2 regions of the Mesorhizobium sp. ESP6-5 genome follow, and region 1 is predicted to be linked to the other one. Evidence: riboswitches for the same ligand, from Rfam matches in the RefSeq annotation. Region 1 holds a riboswitch; the other holds the start of a gene.
The links. Region 1 has a riboswitch for S-adenosylmethionine ahead of metX (homoserine O-acetyltransferase MetX). Riboswitches for the same ligand answer to the same signal wherever they lie in the genome.

Region 1 (4,418 bases):
CTTCGCGCCAGGTCCTTTGATCATCGGGATGGCTAAATGGATCGGACTTCCCCCTGGATGGGCCTCATCGGATTCGGTGCGACGCTACAAAAAACAACCTGCCATGTCACCCCGTCGTGCCGTCGTTCGACCGACCAGGCATGATGAATTCCAGCTCATGGCGCTTCAACTGCAACACTTTCGCACCCGCTGAAAGACGCGCGGCCACCCTCAAGGATTGGCAGTTGCGCCTGCGGGCGGCGCCCATTTCATTATCGCTTCAGCAGGAACACTGCTTGTTGGCCAAAGAAATTCCAGAACCACCATGGCATCGACAGGCCGATCTTCTGGCCGTTGGCGTCGAGCGCGGTCGCCTTCTCCACTGTCGCGCCAAGCTCTTCGCACAAATTGACGAAGTCTCGGATCGTGCAGAAGTGGATGTTGGGCGTGTCGTACCAGGAATAGGGCAGGTCGCTGGTCACAGGCATGCGGCCCTTGACGAACAGCGACAGGCGCACCCGCCAGTGACCGAAATTGGGGAAAGACACGATCGCCCGGTTGCCGATCCTGAGCAGCTCGTCGAGCACCAGCTTCGGGTTGCGGGTGGCCTGCAGGGTCTGCGACAGGACAACGAAGTCAAAGCCCTTGTCGGGATAGAATTCGAGATCGGTGTCGGCGTCGCCCTGGATGACACTGAGACCGCGCGCCACGCATTCGTTGACGCCACGCTGCGACAGCTCGAGTCCGCGACCGTCGACCTGCTTGGTGTCCTGCAGCAATTCGAGCAATGAGCCGTCGCCCGAGCCGACGTCGAGCACACGCGATTGCGGCGGGATGAGGTTGGCGACGACCTCGAGGTCGACGCGTTGGCTGCCGTTGACGCTCATGGCTTCGCCTCGTGGACGGCGCATGGCCTTGGTCCGAAACGTCTGCAACTTTTCGGGGTCATGCGCTGAGCCCCCTGGCGCGCGCGGCCGAGCCGATGAAGCCGTTGATGGCGGCAAACAGTTCCGGCTCGTCGAGCAGGAAGGCGTCGTGGCCGCGATCGGTCTCGATTTCGACGAAGGATACCGAGGCGCCGGCGGCGTTGAGTGCGTGGACGATGGAGCGGCTCTCTTCGGTCGGGAACAGCCAGTCCGATGTGAAGGACACCAGGCAAAAGCGGGTTTTCGTGCCGGCGAAGGCGTCGGCCAGCCGGCCGCCATGGTCGGCGGCGAGGTCGAAATAATCCATCGACCGCGTCATGTAGAGATAGGAGTTGGCATCGAAGCGGTCGACGAAGGTCATGCCCTGGTGGCGCAGATAGCTCTCGATCTGGAAGTCGGCATCGAAGCCGAAGGTCAGCGCTTCGCGGTCCTGCAAATTGCGGCCGAATTTGCGGTGCAGGGCGGCTTCCGACAGATAGGTGATGTGGGCGGCCATGCGCGCCACCGCCAGCCCTTTCTCCGGGCGCTTGCCGTGTTCGAAATATTTGCCGCCATGCCAGTCCGGATCGGCCATCACAGCCTGCCGCCCGACTTCGTGGAAGGCGATGTTCTGTGACGAATGGCGCGCCCCGGTGGCGATCGGCAGCGCCGAGAACACGCGCTCGGGATAGCTCGACGCCCATTCCAGAACCTGCATGCCGCCCATCGAGCCGCCGAGCACGCAGAACAGTTTCTCGATGCCGAAATGGTCGATTAGCATCTGCTGCGCGCGCACCATGTCGCGGATGGTGATGACCGGCAGGTCGAGGCCATAGGGTTTACCCGTGGCCGGGTTGGTAGAGGCCGGACCGGTGGAACCCAAGCAGCCGCCGATGACATTGGAGCAGATGACGAAGAAACGGCTGGTATCGATGATCCTGCCCGGTCCGATCAGCACTTCCCACCAACCGGGCTTGCCGGTTACCGGATTGGTGCTGGCGACATGCTGGTCGCCGGTCAGCGCGTGGCAGACGAGGATGGCATTGGAGCGGGCATCGTTCAGCGTGCCATAGGTCTGGTAGGCGATCTGGAACGGCGACAGCAGCGTGCCGGCGTCGAGCTTGAGCGGCTTGTCGGGTCCGAAACGCAACACCGGGCTCGACGGTTGGTCGGCCTCGTTGTTGGTCTTTCCTGCACGCAGAGCGGCCATCACGTCTCTCTTGCTGCACCGTGCGCTCGTGGAAATCGTTGCCGATCTCCGCCGCCGATGCGTGCGTCCGGCCGGTCGCGGACAACAAAAAACCGGCATTGCCTTCGCAAAGCCGGTTACGTCACGCAAACGGCCCTTTAGCGAATTGTTTAACGTGGCTGCAAGCCGACCGGCCAAATCACCACGGAACTGTCATCGTCTTTCTAGAACCCGCCTGCCTCGCCGTCAATGGCGGCGGCTGGCACCACTGCCACCTCTCGACATTGCGTGCCATGGCTTGTATTTCCGCAGCGGCCTCCGGATGGAGGCGTTTTCGACGGATTTTGCAAGATATGAACCAGACACCGGATCAGGCACGTCCAACTCCGCGCGCGGGCATCATGGACATAGAGGCCTATGTGCCCGGCAAAAGCTCGGCGGCCGCCGGTGTGGCCAAGGTCTACAAGCTGTCGTCGAACGAGAATCCGCTTGGGCCTTCGCCGAAGGCGATCGAGGCCGCGCGCGAGGTCGCCGGCAAACTCGACATCTATCCCGACGGCAGCGCCAAGCGGTTGCGCGAGGCTATCGCCGAGGTGCATGGCCTCAACGCGCAAAACATCATCTGCTCCAACGGGTCGGACGAGATCCTCGGCCTGTTGGCGCAGACCTATCTCGCGCCCGGCGACGAGGCTATGTTCACCGAACACGCCTTCATGGTCTACAAGATCTACATCCAGTCGGCAGGTGCCACCCCGGTCGTGGTCAAGGAGACCGACGAGCGCGCCGACATCGACGCGATGCTGGCGGCCGTCACGCCGCGCACGAAAATCGTGTTCCTGGCCAATCCCAACAACCCGACCGGCACCTATGTGCCGTTCCAGGAGGTGCGCCGCCTTCATGCCGGACTGCCGGGAAACGTGCTCCTGGTGCTCGACGCGGCCTACGCCGAATATGTCCGCCGCAACGACTACGAAGCCGGCATCGAGCTGGCCGGCAGCGCCGAGAACGTGGTGATGACCCGCACCTTCTCCAAGATCGGGCTCGGCGGCGCGCGCATCGGCTGGATGTATGGTCCCCTGCATATCGTCGACGCCATCAATCGTGTACGCGGCCCCTTCAACGTCAATGCGACTGCGATCGAGGCTGGCATCGCCGCGATCCGCGACCGTGCCCATGTCGAGCGCAGCGTGGCGCATAACGAGACCTGGCTCACCTGGCTGAGCGGCGAAATGACCGGGCTCGGGCTGCGCGTGACGCCGAGCGTCGGCAATTTCCTGCTCATTCATTTTCCCGACGATCAGAAGCATTCCGCGGCGGCGGCTGACGATTATCTGAGCGCGCGCGGCTATATTCTGCGGCGCGTTTCAGGTTACGGCTTTCCCAACGCGCTTCGCATGACCGTCGGCACTGAAGAGGCCAATCGCGGCGTTGTCGCCGCGCTCACGACATTCCTGAAAAGCTAGAACGTCTAAAGAGCTGGAACACCATGGCATCACCGATGTTCGAAAAGATCGCGCTGGTCGGTATCGGCCTGATCGGCTCGTCTCTGGCCCGCGTCATCCGACGCGAGGGCTTGGCTCGCCATGTCGCCATCTCGACGCGCAGTGCGGCAACGCTCAAGCGAGCCGAGGAACTGGGCCTTGGCGATTCCTACACCATCGATGCCGGGGACGCGGTGCGTGATGCCGATCTGGTCGTTGTCTCGGTGCCGGTCGGCTCATCCGGCGCTGTAGCGGAGGAAATCGCGCCGGCGCTGAAAAAGGGGGCGATCCTCACCGATGTCGGCTCGACCAAGGCCTCGGTCATCGCGCAGATGCAGCCGCATGTGCCTGAAGGCGTCCATTTCATTCCTGGCCATCCGCTGGCGGGCACCGAAAAATCCGGCCCGGATGCCGGGTTTGCCGACCTGTTCGACAACCGCTGGTGCATCTTCACGCCGGTGCCGGGCACCGATCCGGAAGCGCTGGAACGGCTGTCGGAATTCTGGCGCCGCTGCGGCGCCAACATCGACACGATGGACCCGCAGCATCACGACATGACGCTGGCCATCGTCTCGCATCTGCCGCACATCATCGCCTACAACATCGTCGGCACCGCCGACGATCTGGAATCGGTGACCAAGACGGAAGTGATCAAATATTCCGCCTCCGGTTTTCGCGATTTCACGCGTCTGGCTGCCTCCGATCCGACCATGTGGCGGGACGTGTGCCTGCACAACAAGGATGCCATCCTGGAAATGTTGGCGCGGTTCTCGGAAGACCTGGCGTTCCTGCAGCGCGCCATCCGCTGGGGCGACGGCGACAAGCTCTTCGACCTGTTCACCCGCACCCGCGCCGTGCGCCGCT
Region 2 (4,418 bases), on a different contig from region 1:
AAGCTCAGCACCGACGGCGAGGAGCAACTCACCGATTCCATGAAGATGTTCCGCATGGGACTGGAAGGCGGCAAGCCCGCGAAAGGCCAGGTCGGCGTGCAGCCGGAATGGTTCTACAAGGGGAACGGCACCATGGCAGTCGCGCCTGGCGCGGCGCTCATGTCACCGGCCTTTGCCAAGGATGCCGGCGAGGAACCAGAGGTCGCCGGGATCTATGTCATCGGCGATGACGGGGCGCCATTCCGCGTCGGCTTCACCTTGTCGAACGAATTCTCGGACCATGTGACCGAGCGCGTCAACTATCTCTTCCTCGCCCATTCCAAGCTGCGCAATGCCTCCTTCGGCCCGGAGATCCTGATCGGAGACCTGCCTTCGGACATCCGCGGCACGTCGCGTATCCTGCGCGACGGCAAGGCATTGTGGGAAAAGCCCTTCCTGTCGGGTGAAACGAACATGTCCCACACCATCGCCAATCTCGAACACCACCACTTCAAATATTCGGCCTTCCGCCAGCCTGGCGACGTGCATGTGCATATGTTCGGCACCGCGACGCTATCCTTCGCCGACGGCATCAAGACGGAAGCCGGCGACGTGTTCGAGATCGAGGCCGGGGATTTCGGACTGCCGCTGCGCAACCCGCTCGAGATCGAGAAGCCGGTGAAGGTGTCGGTGAAGGCGCTTTGAAGCCATGAGCGCGTGATTCCCCTCTCGTGGGGAATGGCTGGCAAGCCAGAGCGGGGCACTGTCCCGCCGATCTAGCAATAGGTTTCAGTCACGTCCCTGCCGGGCATCTCTCCCACAAGAGCGAGGTCGGCAGCTTCGACCTTAGCGCACGGCGCGGAAATGCTTCGACAACTTCAGGCCCTGCGCCTGGTAGTTCGAGCCGAGATCGGTGCCGTAGAGCGCCTGCGGTCGCTTCAGCATATGCTCGTAGACCAGCCGGCCGACGATCTGGCCGTGGTCGAGGATGAACGGCACTTCGTGGCTGCGCACTTCGAGCACCGCCCGGCTGCCGGTGCCGCCGGCCGCCGAATGGCCGAAACCCGGATCGAAAAAGCCGGCATAGTGGACGCGAAACTCGCCGACCAGCGGATCGAACGGCGTCATCTCGGCGGCGTAGAGCGGCGGCACATGCACCGCCTCCTGGCTGACGAGGATGTAGAACTCGTCGGGATCGAGCACCAGTTCGCCGGCGCGGCTCTTGTGGATCGGCTCCCAGAAGTCGAGGACATCCTGCGCGGCGCGCTTGTCGACATCTACGAGGCCGGTGTGGTGCTTGCCGCGATAGCCGACCAACCCATCCTTGTCGCCATTGAGGTCGATCGACAGCGCGATGCCGCCGCCGGAAATGTTCGGCGGCTCCGTGGCGACCAGCATCTCGGCACGATGCAGCTCATGCAACTCGGCTTCCGAAAGCAGCGCGTTGCCGGTGCGAAAGCGGATTTGAGACAGGCGCGAACCCGTGCGCGCGATGATCGGAAAGGTGCGCGGGCTGACCTCGAGATAGAGCGGACCGTTGTAGCCGGCGGCGATCTTATCGAACTCATGGCCTCGATCGGTCATGACGCGGGTGAAGATGTCGAGCCGCCCGGTCGAGCTCTTCGGATTGGCCGAGGCCGAAATGTCAGCCGGCAGGGCCACACTTTCGAGCAGCGGCACAATATAGACGCAGCCGGTTTCGAGGACCGCGCCTTCGGTCAGACTGATCTCGTGCAGTTGCAGCCGATCGAGCTTTTCCGACACCTTGTGGTTGGGACCGGGCAGGAACGAGGCGCGAACCCGCCAGGCCTTTTCGCCCAATCTGAGATCAAGGCTCGCCGGCTGGATCTGGTCGGCATCAAGCGCGCGCGGCGACTTCAGCGCGCCGGACCGGAACAGCGCCGATATGTCCTGATCGGGAAGAATGCCTGTCTGCCGCAAAGTCTGGCTCCGCCCCAAGACTGGTCTCTTTCGTTTGCAGGTTCTTGTTTGTTGCAGGTTCTTGCCGCAAAACCGCGGGGCACTTCTGCGGAACCTGCCTTGGTACAAACGTCTTAATGAAGCCGGCAATTGACGCAAGCGTGGCGCGGGTCTAAAGGGTCGTTATCCCGTGGTGATTTGGCCGGTCGGCTTGCAGCCACGTTAAACAAGTCGCTAAAGGACCGTCGGGCCGCAAGGCCGTATGGACCGGTTGCGACTTTCGCGGCCGGTTTTTTTGTGTCTGGAACAAAGCGATGAGCACCAAGAAGCGCAACTGGAAACCTCAGACGGCACTCGTGCATGGCGGAACCCTGCGTTCCGGCTTCGGCGAAACCTCCGAGGCGATGTACCTGACCCAGGGCTATGTCTATCAGACGGCGCAGGCCGCCGAGGCCCGCTTCAAGGGCGAAGAGCCTGGTTTCATCTATTCGCGCTACGCCAACCCGACCGTCGACATGTTCGAAAAGCGCATGTGCGCGCTTGAAGGCGCCGAAGACGCGCGCGCCACGGCGTCGGGCATGGCGGCGGTGACGGCTGCCCTTCTGTGCAGCGTCAAGGCCGGCGACCACATCGTGGCCGCGCGCGCGCTGTTCGGCTCCTGCCGCTGGGTGGTCGAGACGCTGGCGCCGCGCTATGGCATCGAGGCGACCTTGGTCGACGGCACCGAGATCGCCAATTGGGAAAAGGCGGTCAGGCCGAACACCAAGCTGTTTTTCCTGGAAAGCCCGACCAACCCGACGCTCGAGGTCGTCGACATCGCCGCCGTCGCCTCGCTTGCCAATTCGATCGGCGCGCGGCTGGTCGTCGACAATGTCTTTGCCACGCCGCTGCAACAGAAGCCGTTGCAGCTTGGTGCGCACATCGTCGTCTACTCGGCCACGAAGCACATTGACGGCCAGGGCCGCTGCCTGGGCGGCGTCATCCTGTCGGACAAGAAGTGGATTGACGAGAACCTGCACGACTATTTCCGCCACACCGGTCCCAGCCTGTCGCCGTTCAACGCCTGGACGCTGCTGAAGGGCCTGGAAACCTTGCCGCTGCGCGTGCGCCAGCAGACCGAGAGCGCCGGCAGGATCGCCGACTTCCTGGCCGGGCAGCCGCAGATCGCCCGCGTCATCTATCCCGGCCGCGCCGACCACCCGCAGGCCGATATCGTCAAGAAGCAGATGTCGGGTGGCTCGACGCTGATCTGCCTCGACGTCAAGGGCGGCAAGCCGGCGGCCTTCGCCCTGCAGAACGCCCTCGACATCGTGCTGATCTCGAACAATCTGGGCGATGCCAAGAGCCTGATCACCCATCCGGCGACGACCACCCACAAGAACCTCAGCGACGAGGCCCGCGCCGAACTCGGCATCGGGCCCGGTACGCTCAGGCTGTCGGTCGGCCTGGAGGATACGGACGACCTGCTGGAAGATATCGCGCAAGCCTTGAAGGCCGCCAAATAGGTTTCGTCCAGGCAGCGTCGTCAGCAGCGATCAAGCGCTCGACGGCGTCTCCTCCAGTTCCGCCGTCTTGGTGCGGATGGTCATGGCGTTGCCGCGCCAGTCGACGGCGCCGCCGAGCCAGCCGCGCGCCCAGATGGCCGGGAGCATGACGTCCCGCGCGACCGTCGCCGCGATCATGCGCGTCGAGACGTGCCAACCCTTGGCCAGGGCCAGAGCGCATTCCGGAAGATAGAACGCCGCCAGCACGGCAATCGCGGTCGCCCAGAGACTAATGCCGGCGCTCGCCGCGGCAATCAGCGCAAGAACCAGCGGGACCGCCGCACCAGTCAGGATCTCGGGCGCGAAGAATAGCGGGAAAGTGACGCGGCGCAGGCGCGCCCAGCGGGCCTGGCGCGACCAGATCTCGCCAAACGTGCGCTGGCCGAGCGGCTGCTCGAAGGGGGCGGCAACGAGGTTGACACGCAGGCCGAGGCCGTTCACCAGCTTGGTTGCGGCGGCGTCCTCGGCGATCTCGGCGGCCAGCGCGCGTATGCCGCCATTGGCGTCCAGCATCGGCTTGTTCCACAGCATGCTCTTGCCCTGCGCGAAGCCGAGGCCGAGCGCCGCGCCGGCATACTGCCAGCGGGCCTGCAATGTGTTGAGGAAGGCGCATTCGACGTCGGCCCAGAAACCATCTGGCCTGGAGCCGATCGGCGTCGAGCAGATAAGGCCGGTACCGTGCTGCCACGCCGCCATCATGTGCTCGACATAGTCCCTCGGCATCAGAACGTTGGAATCGGCAAGAATGACCCAGTCGTGGCGCGCCGCTTCCCAGCCTTTGACGCAGTTGTTGAGCTTTGGATTGGCACTGACACGGTCGTCGCCGATCAACAGCCGGGCCGGCACCTGCGGAAACCGGGCAATCGCCCTGTTTATCAGTTTGACCACCGGGTCGTCGGCATGGGCGACGCAGAAGATCAGTTCGTAGCGTGGCCAGTCGAGCGCGAAGGCGCGTTCCAGCGTCTCATGTGTGAA

Region 2: linked by a shared signal. The riboswitch ahead of LB524_RS06770 (O-succinylhomoserine sulfhydrylase) and the one ahead of metX (homoserine O-acetyltransferase MetX) in region 1 are both predicted to bind S-adenosylmethionine.

The regions. Positions count from the first base shown of each region.
Region 1 covers NZ_JAIUGR010000006.1:95,634-100,051, reverse strand. The annotation lists gene metW (methionine biosynthesis protein MetW) at 252-866, opposite strand; gene metX (homoserine O-acetyltransferase MetX) at 925-2,094, opposite strand; SAM riboswitch at 2,212-2,289, opposite strand; gene hisC (histidinol-phosphate transaminase) at 2,427-3,536, shown strand; gene LB524_RS11530 (prephenate/arogenate dehydrogenase family protein) at 3,560-4,418, shown strand, end outside.
Region 2 covers NZ_JAIUGR010000003.1:453,196-457,613, reverse strand. The annotation lists gene araD1 (AraD1 family protein) at 1-684, shown strand, start outside; gene LB524_RS06775 (2'-deoxycytidine 5'-triphosphate deaminase) at 826-1,920, opposite strand; SAM riboswitch at 2,080-2,157, shown strand; gene LB524_RS06770 (O-succinylhomoserine sulfhydrylase) at 2,214-3,404, shown strand; gene LB524_RS06765 (ceramide glucosyltransferase) at 3,435-4,418, opposite strand, start outside.